One region of the Ruegeria sp. AB9 genome, then DNA from elsewhere that is predicted to be linked to it. Evidence: riboswitches for the same ligand, from Rfam matches in the RefSeq annotation. Region 1 holds a riboswitch; each other region holds the start of a gene.
The links. Region 1 has a riboswitch for cobalamin ahead of ACR0K5_RS23765 (DUF4198 domain-containing protein). Riboswitches for the same ligand answer to the same signal wherever they lie in the genome.
Positions count from the first base shown of each region.

Region 2: linked by a shared signal. The riboswitch ahead of ACR0K5_RS18755 (DUF1636 family protein) and the one ahead of ACR0K5_RS23765 (DUF4198 domain-containing protein) in region 1 are both predicted to bind cobalamin.
Region 3: linked by a shared signal. The riboswitch ahead of ACR0K5_RS11470 (hypothetical protein) and the one ahead of ACR0K5_RS23765 (DUF4198 domain-containing protein) in region 1 are both predicted to bind cobalamin.

Region 1 is NZ_JBQGAA010000024.1:9,088-12,291, forward strand. It holds gene ACR0K5_RS23755 (cobalt ABC transporter permease) at 1-570, opposite strand, end outside; gene cbiM (cobalt transporter CbiM) at 567-1,178, opposite strand; gene ACR0K5_RS23765 (DUF4198 domain-containing protein) at 1,185-1,970, opposite strand; cobalamin riboswitch at 2,104-2,302, opposite strand; gene ACR0K5_RS23770 (ROK family transcriptional regulator) at 2,416-3,204, opposite strand, start outside.
Region 2 is NZ_JBQGAA010000011.1:79,033-82,236, forward strand. It holds gene ACR0K5_RS18745 (ABC transporter substrate-binding protein) at 1-833, opposite strand, end outside; gene ACR0K5_RS18750 (ABC transporter ATP-binding protein) at 846-1,622, opposite strand; gene ACR0K5_RS18755 (DUF1636 family protein) at 1,619-1,975, opposite strand; cobalamin riboswitch at 2,074-2,268, opposite strand; gene ACR0K5_RS18760 (D-lyxose/D-mannose family sugar isomerase) at 2,372-3,037, opposite strand; gene ACR0K5_RS18765 (carbohydrate kinase family protein) at 3,054-3,204, opposite strand, start outside.
Region 3 is NZ_JBQGAA010000003.1:470,170-473,373, forward strand. It holds gene rsgA (ribosome small subunit-dependent GTPase A) at 1-112, shown strand, start outside; gene ACR0K5_RS11465 (alpha/beta hydrolase family protein) at 149-1,006, opposite strand; cobalamin riboswitch at 1,139-1,353, shown strand; gene ACR0K5_RS11470 (hypothetical protein) at 1,443-1,850, shown strand; gene ACR0K5_RS11475 (protein-tyrosine phosphatase family protein) at 1,842-2,354, opposite strand; gene ACR0K5_RS11480 (DNA polymerase III subunit gamma/tau) at 2,526-3,204, shown strand, end outside.

The DNA of each region.
Region 1 (3,204 bases):
TGCCAGTTTGCGGCGGGCCGCCATGTAAAAGCCCAAACCGAACAGACCAACGATGTAGCCGATCCCACCAAGGATCGTCTGCAGGTCATTATGTTCGCGATAAGCTGCAATCTCGCGCCGAAGCGGGCGCAATTCGTCACGCACGGCCTTGGCAATTAGCTGCTGCTCTTCGTCGCTGAGCGAAGCAACTGAACCGCTGATCTGTGTCGGAGCAGCCAAAAATGAGTCACCGGTTTTAGCCACCGCAACGCCCATGATCTCTGCGACATCTTCGGCAGACATTGTGACTTCGGCCACATGTCCGGCACCAAGGTCAGCAAAAAAGGTGTGCGACACGGCTGAGTTCGGTGTGTAGACAAAGAAACCGTCCACATCAGTGACAGTGCGACCCAGCTCTGCCCCATCCGGGCCGGAGACAATGACCTCGGTCTCGCTTGCCATATCACCGTTAGAGAACCCGATCTCGCCCTCAATGGCGTCGCCGGATTCAAAAACGCCGGCTATGACTTTATGCGCCAGTGCAGGCACAGGTGCGCAGCACAGTGCCAGGACGAAAACCAGATGCTTCATGTGGTCACTCCTTTGACAAACAGCTCGGGCTTGACCTTGCGGGCCAGCAAAACCGCGAACCCGGTCAAAATCGCCTCAATGGCCATGACGGGGATATGTGCAAAGAAAACGAGCTTGGCAGCGGGCAAAAATTCGTCTCCTGACAATGCCAGCGATACCGCAACCATGCCGGTTGTGGCGGCAATTGCAAATGCACCGCCGACACCTCCCCATATCGCTCCGTGCAAAGGTGTGCCGCGGGCGATCAGGCCACCAAAGAGCATTCCTGCCACGACTGCAGGCAAGGCGATATTGACAGTGTTGATCCCCAACACTGTCAACCCGCCAAAGCCGAAGAAGACGGCCTGCAGCAAAAGCCCGACGAACAAAGCCGGGAATGCGGCCCAGCCAAGCAGAAGCCCGGCCATGCCATTCAGGATCAAATGTACCGACGACGGGCCAATGGGCACGTGGATCAACGATGCCACAAAGAAACTGGCAGACAGCACCCCCGCAGTGGGAATGCGATCAAGGTCCAGTGACCTGAGGCCCAATGCAATCCCCCCCGCAGCGGCGACGGCGCCGCCAATTACGACCGGGTTGGAAAGGGCTCCGTCGACGATATGCATTTGGCGTTACTCCAGATCCCAGGCGCGGATCCAGATGACCGCGTCCTGGCTGAGTTCTTTACCTTCATGTTCGGTCACTGGACCAGCCCCAAGTGCTGCGAAACCCCAGTATCCGGCTTTTGGAACACCGAACGAGAAATACCCGTTATCGTCCGAGATGGCGACCACGGCACCGCCGGGCATCGGCGAAACGTTCGGGGTCGAAGCGGCTGCACTGTCCATGTCAGGCTCGGCCGCCATGTATTCGATCTCGATCTCGGCGCCCGCAACCGGCTGACCATCCGCCATCACGCGCCCCGTGAAGGTCGAACCCGCAATGATGTTGGTCGGCTTGTTCAGCGGAATGATCTCGGTCGGCAGGCCCACCGGGTTCATCCAGTCGGTCGGTAGTTCGTTGCGGTTCAGAAACGCTTTGGTAAGCTGCTGGATATAGATGTCCTCTGACTCTTCATAGTAAGGCTGCGGAACCGTCACCAGCACGTAGTCGCCTGAGCGCTTGACAGGAACAGTGCCTTTGAAAGCCGCGCCTTCATTCTCTTTGCCGGTAAATCGGACAGGTTCCAGCGTGCCCAGCAGGTCGGTCTTTTCACCGTTGTGGATTACATAGAATTCCTGCGGCTTTTCCAGATCCATGACATGGCCATTTTCGAACGGATGCCAGAAGATCAGCTTGACCGGCACGTCGCCCGGCTTTTCGATCATGGTGTCACTGGTGTATTCCAAAAGGAAATGCGCATTAGCCATGGCGGGGAGCGCCACCGCGGCAACGGCTGCAGAGAGCAGCTTCTTCATGAACAGTCGTCCTTGTCCCATCGCGCCAGTCCCGGCACGAAACTCGTTTTGACTGCGGGACATCCAAGGCCGAGTTGCTTTTTCAAGCATCCTGGTCCGACGAACATCCCGTCGCCGATTAGGAGTGCCCATAAATGAGGGCACATATCCGGCAGGTATCCTGACTTGCGGGTCGAAGCGTTGGACTGGCCTTCCCGGGAGAATCCCAGTGGCGTGTCAGCCCTGCTCGCCGCTTACAGTTGCGGGTGCAGTTGCGGAATTGGGCCTGAGCCCGCACCGCATTCCCTATTGATTCCAGAGCACGCCCCGGAACCGGACATGCCGAACGGCTTGCCAGACAATCCCGGCATCCGTCAACGATCAATTGTGATGACTGTCGAAAAAGTCATGAACTCTGGAAATTTCGGTAAACTTACTTGGCCCGAGAAGTGCATATAAAAGAACTTTACGCTTCGGAAAGATACCTTTCTGACAAGGGCAAACTTGCCGCGCCCAACGAACGGGCGTCCGGGCCTACGGCTCCTGCCAGCACAGAAGGTCGCTCAAGTCCGGTCAGATTCAAATCGGAAAGTTCGTTTTCAACCATCTCAACCAAACGCGCTTTGATATCCGGCGGCATCCAGCCATCGATCTTCACGCATTCAAAGTCTATAAGGCTACAGGATGAGACAATTGCGCTGGCAATCCCGCTCGCCGTCTGTTTCAACCAGTTTTCCAGTTGAACTTTTGGCAATTCCCAACGCTCGGTCGTTTCCCATATAGAATGCGTAGTTGCCTTTTCTGCGGAGATTGAACGCTCGAGTACGTAAAGGCTGGCCACGTCGATCAAAGGCTTCACACCGCTCGTGTCATCAGGCACTGGCAAAGGGCCGAGTGCACCAGCGTTTCCACGACCCGAAAAGATTGAACCATTGAGAACCACACCTCCGCCAATGAAGTATCCGACGTAAAAGTACAAAAAATCCCGAGGCCCGTCCGCTGGACCAAAAACCAACTCCGCTCCACAGGCTGCCGTCGCATCGTTTTGAAGAAATATCGGCATATCGTAGCAAAGCGCGAGATCCGCCTTTATGTCCGCGGAACGCCACGGGTCCATTTTTTCCTGAGGAACCTGCAATGTCTGGGCCCAGTCCCACAGGTAAAACGGCATGGCAATCCCAAGCCCTGCGATCCTGCCTTTGGCCTCAGGTGACATGGACGACATCATTTTCTCAAGGCTTTCTCTGGAAAAATC
Region 2 (3,204 bases), on a different contig from region 1:
GTTTGCGACATCACAGGATGATCTTTCAGAAACTGGAAGGTGTCTGCTGCTCCATTGCCGGACTGATAGTCGAGCAGAACCAGAAACTCCGGGTTAGAAGCGGCCACGGCCTCCCACGACGTGCGGCCCCAGCTTGTGTCCAGATCATGGGTCACGTTCTCACCCCCGGCAGCTGCAATCATTGCATCGGGAATGGCGAACTTGCCGGCGGTGAACGGAGCATCGGCGGGTCCGTCCAGCAGGAACACACGAGGTTTTTTCAGATCGGCTGTTTTTGCTTCGATGCTGGATAATTGGTCTTTCCAGCCGGTGATCAGTGCCTCAGCCTTATCCTCAACCTGCATGACCTTGCCCAGACGCAGAACGTCATCAAACAGCAGGTCCATGCTGGCCTCGGAGCGGTCCTTGTCGAGATGAACGCAGCTTTCGGTCAGAACCATGGTTTTGATTCCGAAAGGCTCCAGAGTGGCGGGCGTGACATCGCCGCCGGGTTTCATGCCATAGTACCAACCCGCAAAGAACAGATCGGGTTCGACGGCCACGAGGTTTTCAATGGTCGGATATTTAGGGGCAAGCTCTGGGATTTCGCCGCGCTGAGCATCAAAATCAGGGCTTGTTTTGTACCAACCAGTAATTCCGGTCAGGCCCACGATTTTGTCCTGCAAACCCAAAGCGAAAGCCATATCCGTCATGTTCATGTCATGCACGACCAGACGCTCGGGCGCCGTTTCAAAAACCAACGGTTCGCCGCAGTTATCTACGGTCACAGCATCCGCCGCCGCACCGCTAGCGAGGCCAGTGAAAAGAGCCACCGGCCAGAGTTTCTGCATCATTTTAAGCTCCTGTTATGATGACAGTTTTCGTTTTCGGATATCCAGCGCCGGGATCATGCGACCTTCATGTTGAAAGCACAGGTAATCCACGCCAAACGTGTCACGCACGCGATCAGGGGTCAGAACTTCGCTAACAGGCCCAAACCCTGTCAGGCGCGTAGCTTTCATCAACGCCACATGGGTGGCAAATTCCGGGATCATCACCAGATCGTGGACAATCATGACGACCGTCACACCCAGATCAGCAACCAGCGACAGCATGTGCCCCTTGGCGTCAGGGTCCAGATGGTTGGTAGGTTCGTCCAAAAACAGCAAAGACGGGTTTTGCGCCAGTGCACGCGCGATATGAGCACGCTGACGTTCACCACCTGATAATTGGCTCATCGGTTTGTTCGCGAAGTGAGACAGCTCGGTCGTCGTTAGCACCCGTTCCAGATCAGCCTTGTGCTGAGCCGCCGATCGGTCACCCTGAATCGGGATTTGCCCCAAGGCAACATAGTCTTGCAGGCGCATGCGTCCGTCCGGCATTTCCTGCTGGCCAACCACGGCAATGGATTGGGCGCGCTGGCGGGCGGACAGGTTGCGAAGACTTTGGCCTCGAATCCGAACATCACCCAACGCGATCCGCTCGATCCCGCACAGCAGTTTCAGCAGCGTGGTCTTCCCGGCACCGTTCGGTCCGGCAATTGCCAGAATTGAACCTTCGTCCAGACTGAATGACACATTTTTCAGTAAGACATCGCCGTTGAGGGCGTAATACTCCAGATCCTCAGCAACCAGAAAACTCATGACGCGCCCGCCAATGGCAAGGCGGGCATCCGCGATAAGGTCTTTGTAAAGAGGGCAGGGGGCCGATCCGACGCACTGGTCCAGCCATCGTCGCTGTCACCAAACTGGGTTGCAAAATCGACCAGCGCCGTCAGGTCGCCTGCCGTTTCAATATCACCAAATAGGTACTGAGCTTTGCCAGCGGCCTGAAAGCCAACGGTCATGGCCCGTTCACAACCTGCCATGCATGCAATCATCCGGGTTTCAAAACCGTCCGGAAGCTGAGCATCCAGCACTTTTTGCGCAGCCTCGGCTGGGATCGGCCCCTGACATGTCGAACAGATCAGAACGTAGTGATCAGAATAGTAGGTCATTGCCCTCTCCGTCTTTTGCCAGAGTCAGATCGGGGGCAAATACCGAAATTTCACGCAACCGCGCCATCAAGCCTCCTTCCGAGACGCCCCGCCTCGGGTTGGTTTACCATGCGATGGCAGGTCTCCTGACTTGCGGGTCACAGCTCGGCCCACCTTCCCAACCCTTTCGGATCAGTGGCACAGTGGCGTCGCTCTCCGCTTACAGTTGCGGGGGCAGTCACGGACTTGGCGCATTCCGGCGCCGCACCGTATTCCCATTTTCATCCCTTACGGAACCATCCCGATCAGCTAGTCTGGCGACGCAAGACTTGTCAAGCGGCAGAAAGATCGGGGGCTGGATCGCATTGCGAGCGTTGGGTCTGTCTTCCTGTTTGCGCGACTCTATCCAAAATGAGGCTAATAGTCTGACACAAGAAGAAAATCCGGCTTAGCATCTTCTTCGATTTTAGAGAACCGAGGGATCGGGTCTTCAAACACATTATCCGTACGGTCATCATTCACAGTCGAAACCTCACCTATGAGGCAATCGCCATGTTCGGCCCAGAAGGCATGCCAGACGCCGGGCATCAATGTCACGCTTTGCCCCGGCTTAAGTCGCAAATGCTCTCCGGGTTGCAAGGTAACAGGGCAGGCATCGCTCGGGACCGTCACCGGATTGTTCCGGTCAATTCCGCCGCTTGGATCCGACGCATAGATTTCCAGAACCAGATCGCCACCACCCCGGTTGATGATGTCTTCCGCTTTGACAATATGCCGGTGCATCGGCGATAGCTGTTGATCTTTCGAAATCAGCAGCTTTTCCGCATAGAGCATCCCACGACCGGATGTGAGATCACTCACTTCACCGTTTCGAAGGGTGAACAGGAACAAGCCAAGCTTGTCGAACCGGCCTTGAGCGTAATCGGTAATATCCCACCCCAATCCGCGACTACGGATCGTTTCGGCCACAGGGCTGCGCATTTGCTCCGGCGACCAATCCGCAAAGGGTGGCAACACGGCACCGAAAGACTGAATGAACGCCTGTGCCTCGGATTTGATGCGGTTGATTTCTGATCGTTTCATTGTGCCATTCTACCGATCAAAGCTCATGCGCCCAAGGTGGTTCGGCCCCGGCTCGTGACACAGTCACAGCGGCAACGTCAGCGCCCAATGCCATGGCCGCTCGCAAGCTTTCCGCGGTCATGTTTCGTAGCCCTGCTTTAGTGAGATGCCCCGCGCGGCTAAGCTGG
Region 3 (3,204 bases), on a different contig from region 1:
CGAAGAGCAGCGCAACTCTGAAACCGTAGCTCAATCCCGGGCCCGGGATAAAGCGTTCGGCAAGATGGTGCGTGGCGTCATGCAGGAAAAAAAGCTTCGCGACCGGCGATAGCTGGAAGGTGCTCGGCAACGCCTGCGCCGCGTCTGGTCAGGCGATCAGGCGCGGCCAAACTGCAGCGTTGCGCCGGGCAAATGCTCCGATATGACCAACCTCTGGCAGCCCGAAATCGGCTGGCTTCAGCAGGTGACGGTTGGCCTCGGAGCCGTAAAGATCAGCAAGTCGCCAGACCGCTTCTGGCGGCACCATCTGATCATCCTCGAAGGTGAACAGATCTACGGGTACGCCCGAACCTTCCCACCACGCGGCAGGCAGGTCCTGGCCAGTTTCGGGCACATAGTTCAATGGTGCCGTGCACCACCTGCGCCACTGCCAGTAAACAGATGAAGGCAGATCCGAGCCAAAGCCGATCGCTTTCCCGGGCAGATACCCGAGCGCCCGCACAATCAGAGGGGCATGACCGTACCAGAACAACCACGCCAGACCCCGATAGGGCCACGGATGGTCCTTCAATGTCACTAGGCCCGAACAAACGCAGATCATACGGTCGACCTTATCGATATCGGGCTGCACCGGACCCAACATCGCGCCGACTGAATGGCCAATGGTCCAGTGTCTTGCATTCGGGTATCGCCGACGCATTTCCGCCCGTGCCGCAGGCATGTCGATCAAGGCCCAATCCGCCATGGTCGCACGCGAATCTTTCAAGCGGCCCGTCAAAGAAAACCCGTAATCCCGATAGTCATAGGTCAGGCAGGCCATGCCATGCTCAGCGGCGAGCCATCGTGCGAAATGACAGTAATAATCGCGCGGCACACCAGTTGCACTGTTCAGCACGACAACGGTTTCCGGCTCGACTACTGGGCGATAGAGGCGTGCAGACAGCGTTACCGATCCAGACGGGAATTGAAAATCTTCGGTCAAAACACTCTGCTCTGTATCCAACATGATCTCTGACTTTGCGCTGCACAATCGAATGGGCCGACTTCAATGCCATGGACAGTACGCAGGAACCTGCAGTGCATCCAGCATGACCAAACGTCCGGGCAAAAGATCGGCTTGACTCGGTGGGTGGTCAAACGCTAGCGGTTGTGTGATGGTTTCCGACCTCCACAAGGGATCGGGATGAAAAGGGAACACGGTGAGGTTATGCCCTCAGGGCTCAACCAAATCCGCGACTGCCCCCGCAACTGTAAGCGGTAAGCAATGCCAAAACACCACTGGCCCAACGGCTGGGAAGGTTGGCAAAGCAATGACCCGCAAGTCAGGAGACCTGCCATCGGAAACGAAACCGAAACTCGGGCGGGGTGTCCGGGCAGGTCCTGACCGCAAAAGCCGTCCTGCCTGACCAAACTCTCCTGTCCCCACGCGCGGAGGGCGCAGGATGATCTGGAAGACAAAAACGCATGAATACAGTGCAACCGTTTGTCAGCGGACGGGCAAAACCTGCCCGGCTTTGGCGCAGCTTGCGCGCTCGATTGCGGAGGCCATGACACAGGCCACAGCAGCCACAAGCGATGATTTCGAGATTGAAGGAAACAGTGAGCTGTCGCATTGCACCGAAGGATGCCATGCAACGTTCCGGGCGCAATCAGGCAGCATTCGTGTCTTTTGCGGCACGCAGCCCGAAGCTGCGATTGAGACCCTGAATGTTTATGCCGATTTGGTCTTTGGAAACACGTTTTGCGCGATGCCATCCAATATCGTCAAATACCCACCCTGCGCTATGATCGAAGCTTCCACGATCCGGCCTCGAAAAACCGTTTACACGCCCGAGCAGCTTTCAGTCTGATTCCAGATCTACCTGTGCCTGGGCAAGTTGAGACGCCCAGGCCAGTTGCGCATCAGTTTCTACGGCACAAGGTCGCACGGCCCGCAATCGTTCCAGCGCTTTGTCGGCGCGTTCGCCACATTCGACCATCAGCCGCAGGACAACCATGCCTGACCTACCACAGCCTCCTCGACAGTGTGCCAAAACGCGACCTCCGCCTGACAGCGCGTGTCGGGCTGCGGCACTGACAGACGGCCACGCGTCCTCAGTCGCCTTTGTCGGCGCTCCGAAATCTTCTATCGGCAGGTGAACCCACCGGCTGGCGCGGCTTTGAATGTCGCTGCCAAAACTCTGCGCCCCGTCCTGAAGCATTTCGACATCCGTTGTCATCGATACAACAAGCCCCGGCTGCCAGGCTGCGATCGTATCCAGATCGCTGGAATAATCCCCGCCACGTCCGGGCATCGAGGTCAGGGCAAGCGTTCCTCCTCCGACTTGCAGGGCGTAGACCACCAACTGCGACATGAATTGTGTCCTCCCCAAAGAACTCTTTACAAAAATGAGTTATTAAATCTGCTGATGCAGTTTAGTGCGAAACTGACTCGTTTCTAAAACAAAAATCATCACACCACGCTGTGGACGCGGGCAGCAGTGGCCACTACGCTGTGCCGAAGCACCGAATCCGAACGAGAAGACATGACTGACAGCCCCAGCCCCGCCTATCAGGTTCTCGCCCGCAAATATCGCCCGGAAACCTTTGCCGATCTGGTGGGTCAGGATGCCATGGTGCGCACCCTGAAAAACGCGTTCGAGGCCGATCGGATCGCGCAGGCCTTCATCATGACCGGTATTCGCGGAACTGGTAAAACCACGACCGCTCGGATTATTGCCAAGGGCATGAATTGCATCGGTCCGGACGGGAACGGCGGTCCCACAACCGAACCCTGCGGTCAGTGCGAACACTGCGTCGCCATCATGGAAGGCCGCCATGTCGACGTGATGGAGATGGACGCCGCAAGCCGCACTGGCGTCAACGACATTCGCGAGATCATTGACAGCGTGCGTTATCGCGCCGCCAGCGCGCGTTACAAAATTTACATCATCGACGAGGTTCACATGCTCTCGACCAGCGCTTTCAACGCGCTGCTCAAGACGCTGGAAGAACCGCCCGCACATGTGAAGTTCATCTTTGCGACCACCGAAATTCGCAAAGTGCCCGTCACGGTGTTGTCCCGATGCCAGCGCTTTGATCTGCGGCGGATCGAACCCGAAGACATGATCGGTCTGCTGCGCAAAATCGCCGGAGCGGAAAGCGCCCAGATCGCGGAAGACGCACTGGCGCTGATCACCCGAGCAGCGGAAGGATCGGCCCGGG